3 regions of the Gilvimarinus sp. DA14 genome follow, and region 3 is predicted to be linked to each of the others. Evidence: riboswitches for the same ligand, from Rfam matches in the RefSeq annotation. Region 3 holds a riboswitch; each other region holds the start of a gene.
The links. Region 3 has a riboswitch for thiamine pyrophosphate ahead of NHM04_RS12290 (TonB-dependent receptor). Riboswitches for the same ligand answer to the same signal wherever they lie in the genome.

Region 1 (3,276 bases), 2.0 Mb from region 3:
TTTCGCGGCCGCAACCAACAGGTGCGCTTTGCAGTAAAGAGTGGCCAGCAAGTGCTGCTGCGCGCTCGAGTGAGCATTTATGAAGGTCGCGGCGACTACCAGCTCATTGCCGAACACATGGAGGAAGCGGGCCTTGGCGCCCTACAGCGCGCGTTTGAGGCGCTAAAGCACAAGCTCGCCAACGAGGGGTTGTTCGCCCCCGAACGAAAACTACCTCTGCCGCCGCAAGCCCACCATATCGGTGTTATTACTTCAGCCACTGGCGCCGCCGTGCGGGATGTACTGGCGGTCATCAGGCGGCGCTATCCATCGCAAAAGGTGACCTTGCTGCCAGTACCCGTGCAGGGCGAGAGCGCCGCCCCCGCGATTATCCGCGCGCTGCAACTGGCCGAGCGCAGCGGTCTATTTGATCTGTTAATTCTGACCCGCGGCGGCGGCTCAATTGAAGACTTGTGGGCGTTTAACGACGAGGCGCTCGCCCGCCAGATCGCCGCCTGCCCTATTGCGCTGATCAGCGCGGTGGGACACGAGACGGATTTCACCATCGCCGATTTTGTCGCCGATCACCGCGCGCCAACCCCGTCGGCTGCGGCTGAGATGGCCGTGCCGGATATCCGCGAACATTTGAACGCTCTAAAACAGAGGGAGTTGGCGCTGGGTAAAGCCATTGCCAACCAGCTGGCGCAACAACACAGCCGCCTCAATGCATTGCAAAAGCGGCTGCGTCATCCGGGCGAGTCACTGCGCCACCAATCTCAGAGGCTGGATCAACTGGAAATTCGGCTGACGCGCTGCATGCAACAACGCCTGGCCAATTGCGCCCAACAGTTTACCGATCTGCAAAGACGGCGACAGAACCAGAACCCCCAAGCGCGCCTGACACAGGCACAAAACAACCTGCACACCTTGCGCCAGCGCCTCGAGCAAAATATGCACAGACAGCTTGGGCAATGGCAGCAGCAACTGCACGAAAAGGCCCGCGTGCTCGACAGTGTCAGCCCCCTGGCAACGTTAAACAGAGGCTTTGCCGTGGTGCGGGATGAGCAGGGTCAGGTGGTGCGCAGCGCCTCAGACTTACGCCCCAAACAGCAACTCAACACCACGCTCGGCACGGGTGAATTTACCTGCGAGGTGATTGCAACCTCGAGCTAATGTCTTTATATTGAGCGCACTTGTCGGGGCGCCTTGACCACCAAAAACCAGACACTGGACCCAGTGCTGCGTGGTACGAAGGCTGAGATCGGTACGGCCGAACCCGTGGAACCTGAACAGGCTGGCACCTGCGGAGGGAACAAGTAGCGCCAGCATCGGCGGCCTCCCTCTGCTCCAGCCTCATGTGTCGAGGCAATAGTGACTCCAGATCTCTCTTATTTAAAACCTGATGCCAAGATAGGCATTGCCGGAGCCGGCCTGCTCGGCCAATTGCTTGCCTGGCAGCTCAGCGCGGCGGGATTTAGAGTGACTCTGTTCGATGCAGCCAGCAGCGCCAAACCACAAAGCGCCGCCCACACTGCAGCCGGCATGCTCGCGCCTATCAGCGAAGCGGCCGAAGCTGGCCCCGATGTATACGCTATGGGCGTTTACGGAATTGAGCGCTGGCGCGAATGGCTGAGCCACATTGGTACACAGGCGAGTTCTTGCTTGCACGAACATGGCAGCTTATTGGTGGCCCACCCGCAAGATGAAAGCGAGCTGGAACAGTTCATCAGCGATACCCGCCCCCTGCAGCACTACGCTGACTGCAGCATCCGCCACCTGCACCGCGACGATTTGCAGCATCTGGAACCCGATTTAAGCGGGCAGTTTCAACGGGGTTTATTACTCTCGCCCGAAGCGCATTTGGACAATCGCCAGCTGCTGCAACAGCTAAGCGCGCAAATCAGTACGCAAGATGTGCGCGTATATGAAAACACCCCCGTGAGCGCCGAGCCTTTTGCCATTATCAGCGAATCTACTGGGCAAAAATTTTCTTTTGATGTAGTCATTGATTGTCGCGGCGCTGGTGCCAGAGCAGCACTTATCCAACTGCGCGCCGTGCGTGGTGAAACTCTACACCTGGAAACATGCGAAGTAACACTGCAGCGCCCGGTGCGCTTGATGCATCCGCGCTATCAGCTGTATATCGTTCCCAAACCTGGCAATCGATTTGTTATCGGCGCCACGCAAATTGAAAGCGAAGACCTCTCCCCTATTTCATTGCAGTCCAGCCTCGAGCTTTCAAGCGCTGTGTACACTCTGGCACCGGCCTTTGCCGAAGCGCGCATACTTGAAGCTGGCGTGAATCTGCGCCCGGCGTTTGCCAACAATATGCCAAGCGTTTGCGCCCAGCGCGGCCTGATCAGCGCCAACGGACTTTATCGACACGGCTACCTGCTAGCGCCAGCGGTAGTCGATCATGTGCTGCATTTGCTCGACGCCCAGCGGCAAAGCCCTTTTGCTCATTTGCTGCAAGCACGGCGACAGAGGAGTGAGCGTAGAGACAATTCTTTCAACAGTGAGCCTGTGTATGAGTAACCGCACCATTGAAGTCTTTTTAAACGGCGAGTCCTGCGAGCTGCCCGCCGGTACCGACCTCGCCAACGCCACTGCTCTTTGGCAGAGTGAGCAACAAATACCAGAAAAGTTTGCCGCGGCCGTCAACGGTGAATTCGTGCCTCGCTCGGCCTACGCTGATACCTTGCTTGGCAGCGGCGACTTGATCGATATCGTAGCCCCTGTAGGCGGAGGTTAACATGCAAAGCGATAAAATCACGCTATACGGCAAGGAATTTAACAGCCGCTTTTTACTGGGCACGGCCCTGTATGAGTCGCCCCAACAAATGCGCGATAGCGTCACTGCATCGGGCGCGGAAATCGTGACTCTGGGGCTGCGGCGGCAAAACCCCAGCGCCGGCGACGGGGAGCGTTTTTGGCAGCATATTCGCGCCACTGGCTGCACTTTGTTACCCAATACCGCGGGCTGCAAATCCGTTAAAGAGGCGGTTAACTTAGCGCAAATGTCCCGTGAATTATTTGCCACAGACTGGATTAAGCTGGAAGTTATTGGCGATGATTACAACCTGCAACCAGATCCTTTTGCGCTGTTGGAGGCAACCCGCGAATTAATAAGCCAGGGCTTTAAAGTATTGCCCTATTGCACCGATGATATGATTTTGTGTCAGAAGCTGGTGGAAGCCGGTTGCGAGGTACTGATGCCCTGGGGCGCCCCTATCGGCACCGGACGCGGCCTGCTGAACCGCTACGCGTTAAAAGCGTTGCGCGAGCGTTTCACATGCC
Region 2 (3,276 bases), 900 kb from region 3:
GGGGGAACCACGGGAAAATCTTCGCCCAAAGGTGCGATAGCATCGTGCGACTGACCGGTCAGTACCTCCAGGGCTTCGTAACTAATACCCAGTTGGCCGCGCGCTTCCAGGGTGGCGGCCTGGGCGCTGTCGTACGCTGCCTGGGCATCGTGCACATCAGTAATGGGGGTCAGGCCCACTTCAAAGCGCTGCTTGGTTTGCTCCAGCTGCTGTCCCAGAGCTTTCTCTTCGGCCAGGGCTACTTCCAAATTGTCGATGGCGCGCAACACGTTAAAGTAGGCTTCGGCGACGCGCACAATCAAACTCTGCTGGTCGGCCGAGTACTGCGCCTTGGCCTGCTCGCTCAATGCGGCACCTTGCTGATAGGTGTGCCAGGCGTTCAGATCAATCAGCGCCTGGTTTAAATCCAGCCCCCAGCGCTTGACTTCATTTTCGGTAGTGCCGGCGGGCGTAAGGGCCGCCTCGCCGCTGCGGATTTCATACTCCGAGTCGGTTTCGCTGTAGCTGACGTTAGCAGAACCGGTAATTTGCGGCAGCAAAGCGGCGCGGCCGATGGTTTTGTTTTCTAGCCCCGCCTCGAAAGCCGCTCTATCGGCTTTTAACTGGGGGTCGTTTTCCAGTGCCAGGTTGTAAATGTCGAGGATAGACTCGGCTTGGGCGCTGCTGCTAAGCGCAATCAGCGCGGCAAAAAAATAACGTTTTGTCTGCTTCATTTGGTATCCCGGTAGGTCTTGCGTCCGTTTTTGTGGTCGTTGCTGCGGTAAAGACGCTGGCTCCACAAATTTAGTTGCACTCTACTGTGTGCGATTTTAATACAGGCCAGAGTTTAGCGGTTTGCGTCCTCTAGGTCGAGATGAATAAACGTTCATTTTTTCGCGCCGCTAGTAAAAAACCGTAAACGCTGTGCTTTACAGCCGCGGAGCAGTTCTCTAGACTGCCGATTCTGTCTTGTCGGGGTGCTTCGTGTGGTGAAGCTGAGAGAGTCCCGTCGACCTGATCCGGTTAGTACCGGCGTAGGGAACGAGCGCTTATGAATTTATGTATCCATTCTATTTGCCGGGGCGTCTGCTCCCGGCTTCAAGCCGCTGCCGCACCGGCAGTTGCTGCGCTGTTTCCTCGCCCCCTCCAGGAAGCAGCTTATGTCCAACATCACCGAATATCCTAATCGCGTTACGTCTGCCTGCGTTGCTCTGACTGTTGCCGGCAGCGATAGCGGAGCCGGGGCGGGCATTCAAGCGGATTTAAAAACCTTTGCCGCCCTGGGTGTTTACGGCGCCTCGGCAATCACCGCCTTAACCGCGCAAAATACTCAGGGGGTGCAGGCGGTTGAGTCTGTATCCGCCGATTTTGTGCTTCGCCAAGTACAGTCGGTGCTAGCGGATATGCCGGTAAAAGTCATTAAAACCGGCATGCTCGCCAACGCCGAGATTATCTCCGCCCTGGCCTCTGAACTCCCCACCTTCATTCCTTTAGTGTTAGACCCCGTGATGGTCGCTACCAGCGGTGACCGGCTGCTGGCCGATGACGCCTTGCAGGCGCTGCGCCAGAAACTGATCCCGCGCGCCTGTCTGCTTACCCCTAACCTGCACGAGGCCGCCGCGCTGCTGGATGCTCCCGTGGCAGAAAGCGTAGCGCAAATGACCCGGCAGGCGGAGGCGCTGCTTACACAGGGTGCCCAGGCCGTGCTGCTTAAGGGCGGCCATTTGCAGCATCCGGATGAGGCGGTGGATGTGTATCTCGATGCCGAGCGCTGCGAGCTGCTCAGAGCGCGGCGGGTTCGCACCGCAAATACCCATGGCACCGGCTGCACCCTGGCCTCGGCAATCGCCGCTTTTCTTGCCCGTGGCCTGTCATCTTACGAGGCCTGTCGTGAGGCCAAACACTATTTAACCGGAGCTCTGACTGCCGCCGACCGATTACAGGTAGGGCGGGGACATGGCCCGGTGGATCATTTTTACGCTTTTTCTTATGCAACCGTGGCAAGTGCCGCACCCATAACCCAGGAGATTTCCCATGACTCAGAATAAACAGAGCGCCGAGCGCGTGCTCAGTGAAAGCGCCCAGGTGGATAACGCCTCGGTGCAGCCATTTCCCCGCTCGGAAAAAATTTATGTAACAGGTTCGCGCGACGATATACGCGTGCCCATGCGGGAAATTAGTCTGGCCGATACCCCCACTGATTTTGGCGGTGAAACCAACCCGCCGGTGCGCGTTTATGATACTTCTGGCCCCTATACCGACCCAGCGGTTGCTGTGGATGTGCGTCAGGGGCTTGCGGATATCCGCACCCGCTGGATTGAAGAGCGAGACGATACCGAGTTGCTGGAGGGAGTGAACTCGGAGTTTACCCGCGAGCGTCTGGCCGACCCTAAGCTTGCCCACCTGCGCTTTAACCATCACCGGGTCCCGCGCCGCGCTAAGGCCGGCAAGAACGTATCGCAAATGCACTACGCCCGTCAGGGCATCATCACTCCAGAAATGGAATACATTGCGATTCGCGAAAATATGGCGCTGGCGCAAGCGCGCGAGCAGGGGGTTTTGGAGAAACAGCACCAGGGCAATGACTTTGGTGCGGCTATTCCCACTGAAATTACCCCCGAGTTTGTGCGCGATGAGGTGGCTCGTGGCCGCGCGATCATTCCCGCCAACATTAACCACCCAGAGTTAGAGCCGATGATCATCGGGCGCAACTTTTTGGTGAAAATCAATGGCAATATCGGCAATTCGGCGCTTACCAGCTCCATTGAAGAAGAGGTGGAAAAGCTCACCTGGGGCACCCGCTGGGGGGCGGACACGATTATGGACTTGTCCACGGGCAAGAATATTCACGAGACCCGCGAGTGGATTATCCGCAACTCTCATGTACCCATTGGCACCGTGCCCATCTACCAGGCGCTGGAAAAAGTTGATGGCGTGGCCGAGGATTTAACCTGGGAGATCTTTCGCGATACCCTGATTGAGCAGGCCGAGCAAGGCGTTGACTACTTCACCATTCACGCCGGTGTGCTGCTGCGCTATGTGCCGCTCACCGCCAAGCGGGTCACCGGTATTGTCAGTCGCGGTGGCTCGATTATGGCCAAATGGTGTCTGGCGCACCACAAAGAGAATTTCCTTTATACTCATTTTGAAGACATCTGCGAAATCATGAAGGCCTATGACGTGTCCTTCTCCCTGGGCGACGGCCTGCGGCCAGGTTCGATTGCCGATGCCAATGACGAAGCTCAGTTTGGCGAGCTGGAAACCCTGGGCGAGCTGACCAAAATTGCCTGGAAGCAC
Region 3 (3,276 bases):
AATTGATAATAGGGCTCGGTGGCGTAGCCTTTGCGCGGGTCGTTGCCGAAGGCGCCAAAGCCTCGGGTTTGGGTATCCTCATCGGTCAGGTTGCGGCCCCAAAGCGCCAGCTCCCAGTGCGCGGCGGTGTAACCCAAGCGGGCGTTTAGCAATTCATAGGCGTCGGCCTGGGCTTCGTGGCGGCTGGAGAAATAAAAGCTGTCTTTTCCCTCTACCTCTAACTGTGCAAACCAGTGGTCGGTAAAAAAGTATTCGCCACCGGCGGTAAATTGATAGTGGGGGGCGTGGGGTAAATCGTGGCCGGATAAATCGTAAGCCTCGCCCTCGCCGGGGTTGGCGTCAGCGTGGGCGAAGCTTTGAAAGTCATCAAACTCCGAACGCAGTAACCCCAGGCTTGCGAACAAGCGCAAGGCTTCGCTTGCCTGCCAATTAATGTCTGCTTCTAAACCGTAGCTGTGGCCTGCGGCGGCATTGGTGGTGTAATCTTCAAAACTGCAGGGGCAGGTGTTGCCATCAATTTGTTGCAGTAGCGATTGCTTGGTTTGCACGTCGTCGCGATCTTGGTAGAACACGGCGATATTGCTGGTGATGCGGCTATCGTTGGAGGCAAACTTGGCGCCCACTTCGTAGTTCCACAGAAACTCCGGCTGATATTCCCGCGAGCTTTCGGGCAGTGCGGTGTTGCTGTTAAAGCCGCCGGCTTTGTAACCGCGCGAGATCAAACCGTAATACAAGGTGGTATCGGTGTGGTATTCCAGCGCCAGCTTGCCGCCCAGCATATCGTCTTCGGGGGAGAAGCTTACCTCGTCGCTGTCGCGGTAGTCGGCGCTGCGCTCTTCATAGCGCAGGCCGGTGACTAATTTAAGCGCAGCGCTTAGCGGGATATCCAACTGGCCGTACAGGGCGGTGTTTTCGGCGCTGAAATCGCTGGTAAAGTCGCCGCTTGCATAAGTGTACTCGCGCAGTAAGCTCTCGTTCTGGTCGCGGTAATACACGCCGGCCACCCAACCGAATTCGTGACGTTCGTTGTTGGACACCAGGCGTAAATCGGCGGTGGTGTTGTCGATATCGCGCAGGTAATTATCGGTTGAGCTGTAGCCGTCATAAATACAAGTGAAGTCACTGCAAATATCTGCGTAGGTCCAGTCTTCATCGAAACCGTATTCGGTATCCGACTGTGCGTGACTGCCCAGCGCCACCAGTGAGACCGCATCGTTTAAGCGCCACTGCAAGCGCGCCGAGCCAGCTGTGGTTTCGGCGCGGTCGTGGCCGGGGTTATCCGACAGGGTGGTGCGGGTATTGTCCAAAGAGAAGGCGTCGTAGCCGTTATCGACATTGACGTACAGGCCGGTCACATCCAATTGCAGCGAATCACTGGGCTGCCAGCGCAGTTTGGCGCGGGCGGTTTGCTCGTCGATATTCTGATTGTCGTCAATATTTAAGTAGGCGTTGTCCTGGTAGCCGTCGGAGCTGTGCTGCTCCAGTGCGACGCGGGCGCTCAGGGTATCGGTTAGCCCGCCGCTAATGGCTCCGCTCAGGGTTTGAATATTGTAGTCGCCCAGGGTGGCGTTCACTTCGCCGCCGAACTCTTGGGTGGGGGCGGCTGATACCATATTTATCAAGCCTGCCAGGGCGTTGGCGCCATAGAGTGTGCCCTGCGGGCCGCGCAAAATTTCCACCTGGGCAATGTCCAGCGTGGTTGCTGCCCCGCCAATGCCGGTTAAGTCTATGCCATCGACCAGCAGGCCAACGGACGGGTTAACCGGCTCAATAAATTGGCTGCGCTCACCGATACCGCGAATTTGAAAAAAGCGGCCGCGCGAGGCGCCGGTGGAAAAATTCACATTGGGGGCGGTGTTTAAAATTTGTGCCAGGTGCTCGGCGCCACGGGCGTTGATGGCTTCAGCATCAATAACACTTGCGCTGGTGGCCAACTGGCTCAGGTTCGTGGGGCGAAAGTCCGCCGTCACCAGAATTTCTTCAATGGTATTGCCCTGCGCCTGGGCGGCAATGGCGAAAGGTAAAGTGGCAAAAGCAAAGTGTGCGAGTTTCATAGAGTCTCCAACAGCAACAGGAGACCCGGCATGCTAAATAAGCGCGGATATGAGAGAGTGTCCTATCCCTACGCCGGCATTAACCGGATCAGGTTCAACGGGTTTTTCTCAGGCCTGAGAAAGCGGCCACCCCGAGGATTTAAGCGTCGGACTATTTTACGCCCAATGCTGCTCAATGCCAATCTGACGTCGTGCTAGACGCTACTTTGAGTGGGAAATTAGCGGTAGGATAGGAAGTGATAAAAAATTAAAGTTACCCGTAATGCTGAAATTTTATAAAAAAGTGGCCACGCTGCTGCTAGGTTTGTTGTTATTCAGTGCGCTGCTCAGTTATTGGTGTATCCAGAATACATTCTCGTCTCGCACATTACTGCCTGCAGCGCAGAGCGAGCTGCCCTGGCATCTGAGCGCCGAGACGGATCACTCCCAAGGTGGCCTCTCAGAGGTAACATTCCACGATGACCGCTACAGCCTTGATTATTCGCTGAGTCTTTCCGATGTTGCTCAGTATCCCTATGCAGGGGTGGCGTTAAACTTTACCGATGACGGCGGGCAGCCGACCATGCTGGATCTTACCGGATACCACAAGCTGAGCTTTAACGTGAAGTGCGTCCCTGCCAATGTTCTGGCATTTGCCGCCCATACCTTTGAGCCCGGCATCACCCAAAAAGATGATCCGCTAAGCTATCGCTCGCCGGCGACCTATTTCTCCTGTGACGAGCAGTGGTCCGCCGTCGAGTTAGATTTGACTCGCTTGGAGACGCCCCAGTGGTGGCTGGATAAGTTTGAGCTCAAGCTCTCGATGATTGATTACCAGCTTAACCGGGTACCGCGATTGGTTTTTGGTTCTACCCATCAAAGCCCCATGCTGGATTCGGCGCGGGTGCAAATTAACGCCCTTGAGCTGCGCGGGCGAGATTGGCGCTACCTGTATCTACTGGCGGGGGTTTTGGGGCTGGCTTGGCTGATGGCCATTATTTGGCTGTTTCGCGCTCATACGCGGGCGCTGACCGATGCGCTTAAACTCAAACTGCAAAAGGACCGACCTCTGGTGGCGTATCAGCAGTTGTCGGTAGAGCCCCGACGCGACCGCGATAAAGAGGCTATTTTGCGTTACCTCGCCACCGAGTATGCGAACAGCGAGTTGAACCTGGACGGTATCGCCTCGGCGACCGGAGTCGGGCGCAGTAAAATTAACTCGATCCTCAAAGCTGAGCTGGGC

Region 1: linked by a shared signal. The riboswitch ahead of thiO (glycine oxidase ThiO) and the one ahead of NHM04_RS12290 (TonB-dependent receptor) in region 3 are both predicted to bind thiamine pyrophosphate.
Region 2: linked by a shared signal. The riboswitch ahead of thiD (bifunctional hydroxymethylpyrimidine kinase/phosphomethylpyrimidine kinase) and the one ahead of NHM04_RS12290 (TonB-dependent receptor) in region 3 are both predicted to bind thiamine pyrophosphate.

The regions. Positions count from the first base shown of each region.
Region 1 is NZ_CP100350.1:799,129-802,404, forward strand. It holds gene xseA (exodeoxyribonuclease VII large subunit) at 1-1,152, shown strand, start outside; TPP riboswitch at 1,167-1,308, shown strand; gene thiO (glycine oxidase ThiO) at 1,351-2,514, shown strand; gene thiS (sulfur carrier protein ThiS) at 2,507-2,731, shown strand; gene NHM04_RS03380 (thiazole synthase) at 2,733-3,276, shown strand, end outside.
Region 2 is NZ_CP100350.1:1,900,435-1,903,710, reverse strand. It holds gene NHM04_RS08340 (TolC family outer membrane protein) at 1-713, opposite strand, end outside; TPP riboswitch at 943-1,037, shown strand; gene thiD (bifunctional hydroxymethylpyrimidine kinase/phosphomethylpyrimidine kinase) at 1,140-2,027, shown strand; gene thiC (phosphomethylpyrimidine synthase ThiC) at 2,014-3,276, shown strand, end outside.
Region 3 is NZ_CP100350.1:2,796,697-2,799,972, forward strand. It holds gene NHM04_RS12290 (TonB-dependent receptor) at 1-2,054, opposite strand, end outside; TPP riboswitch at 2,102-2,198, opposite strand; gene NHM04_RS12295 (AraC family transcriptional regulator) at 2,317-3,276, shown strand, end outside.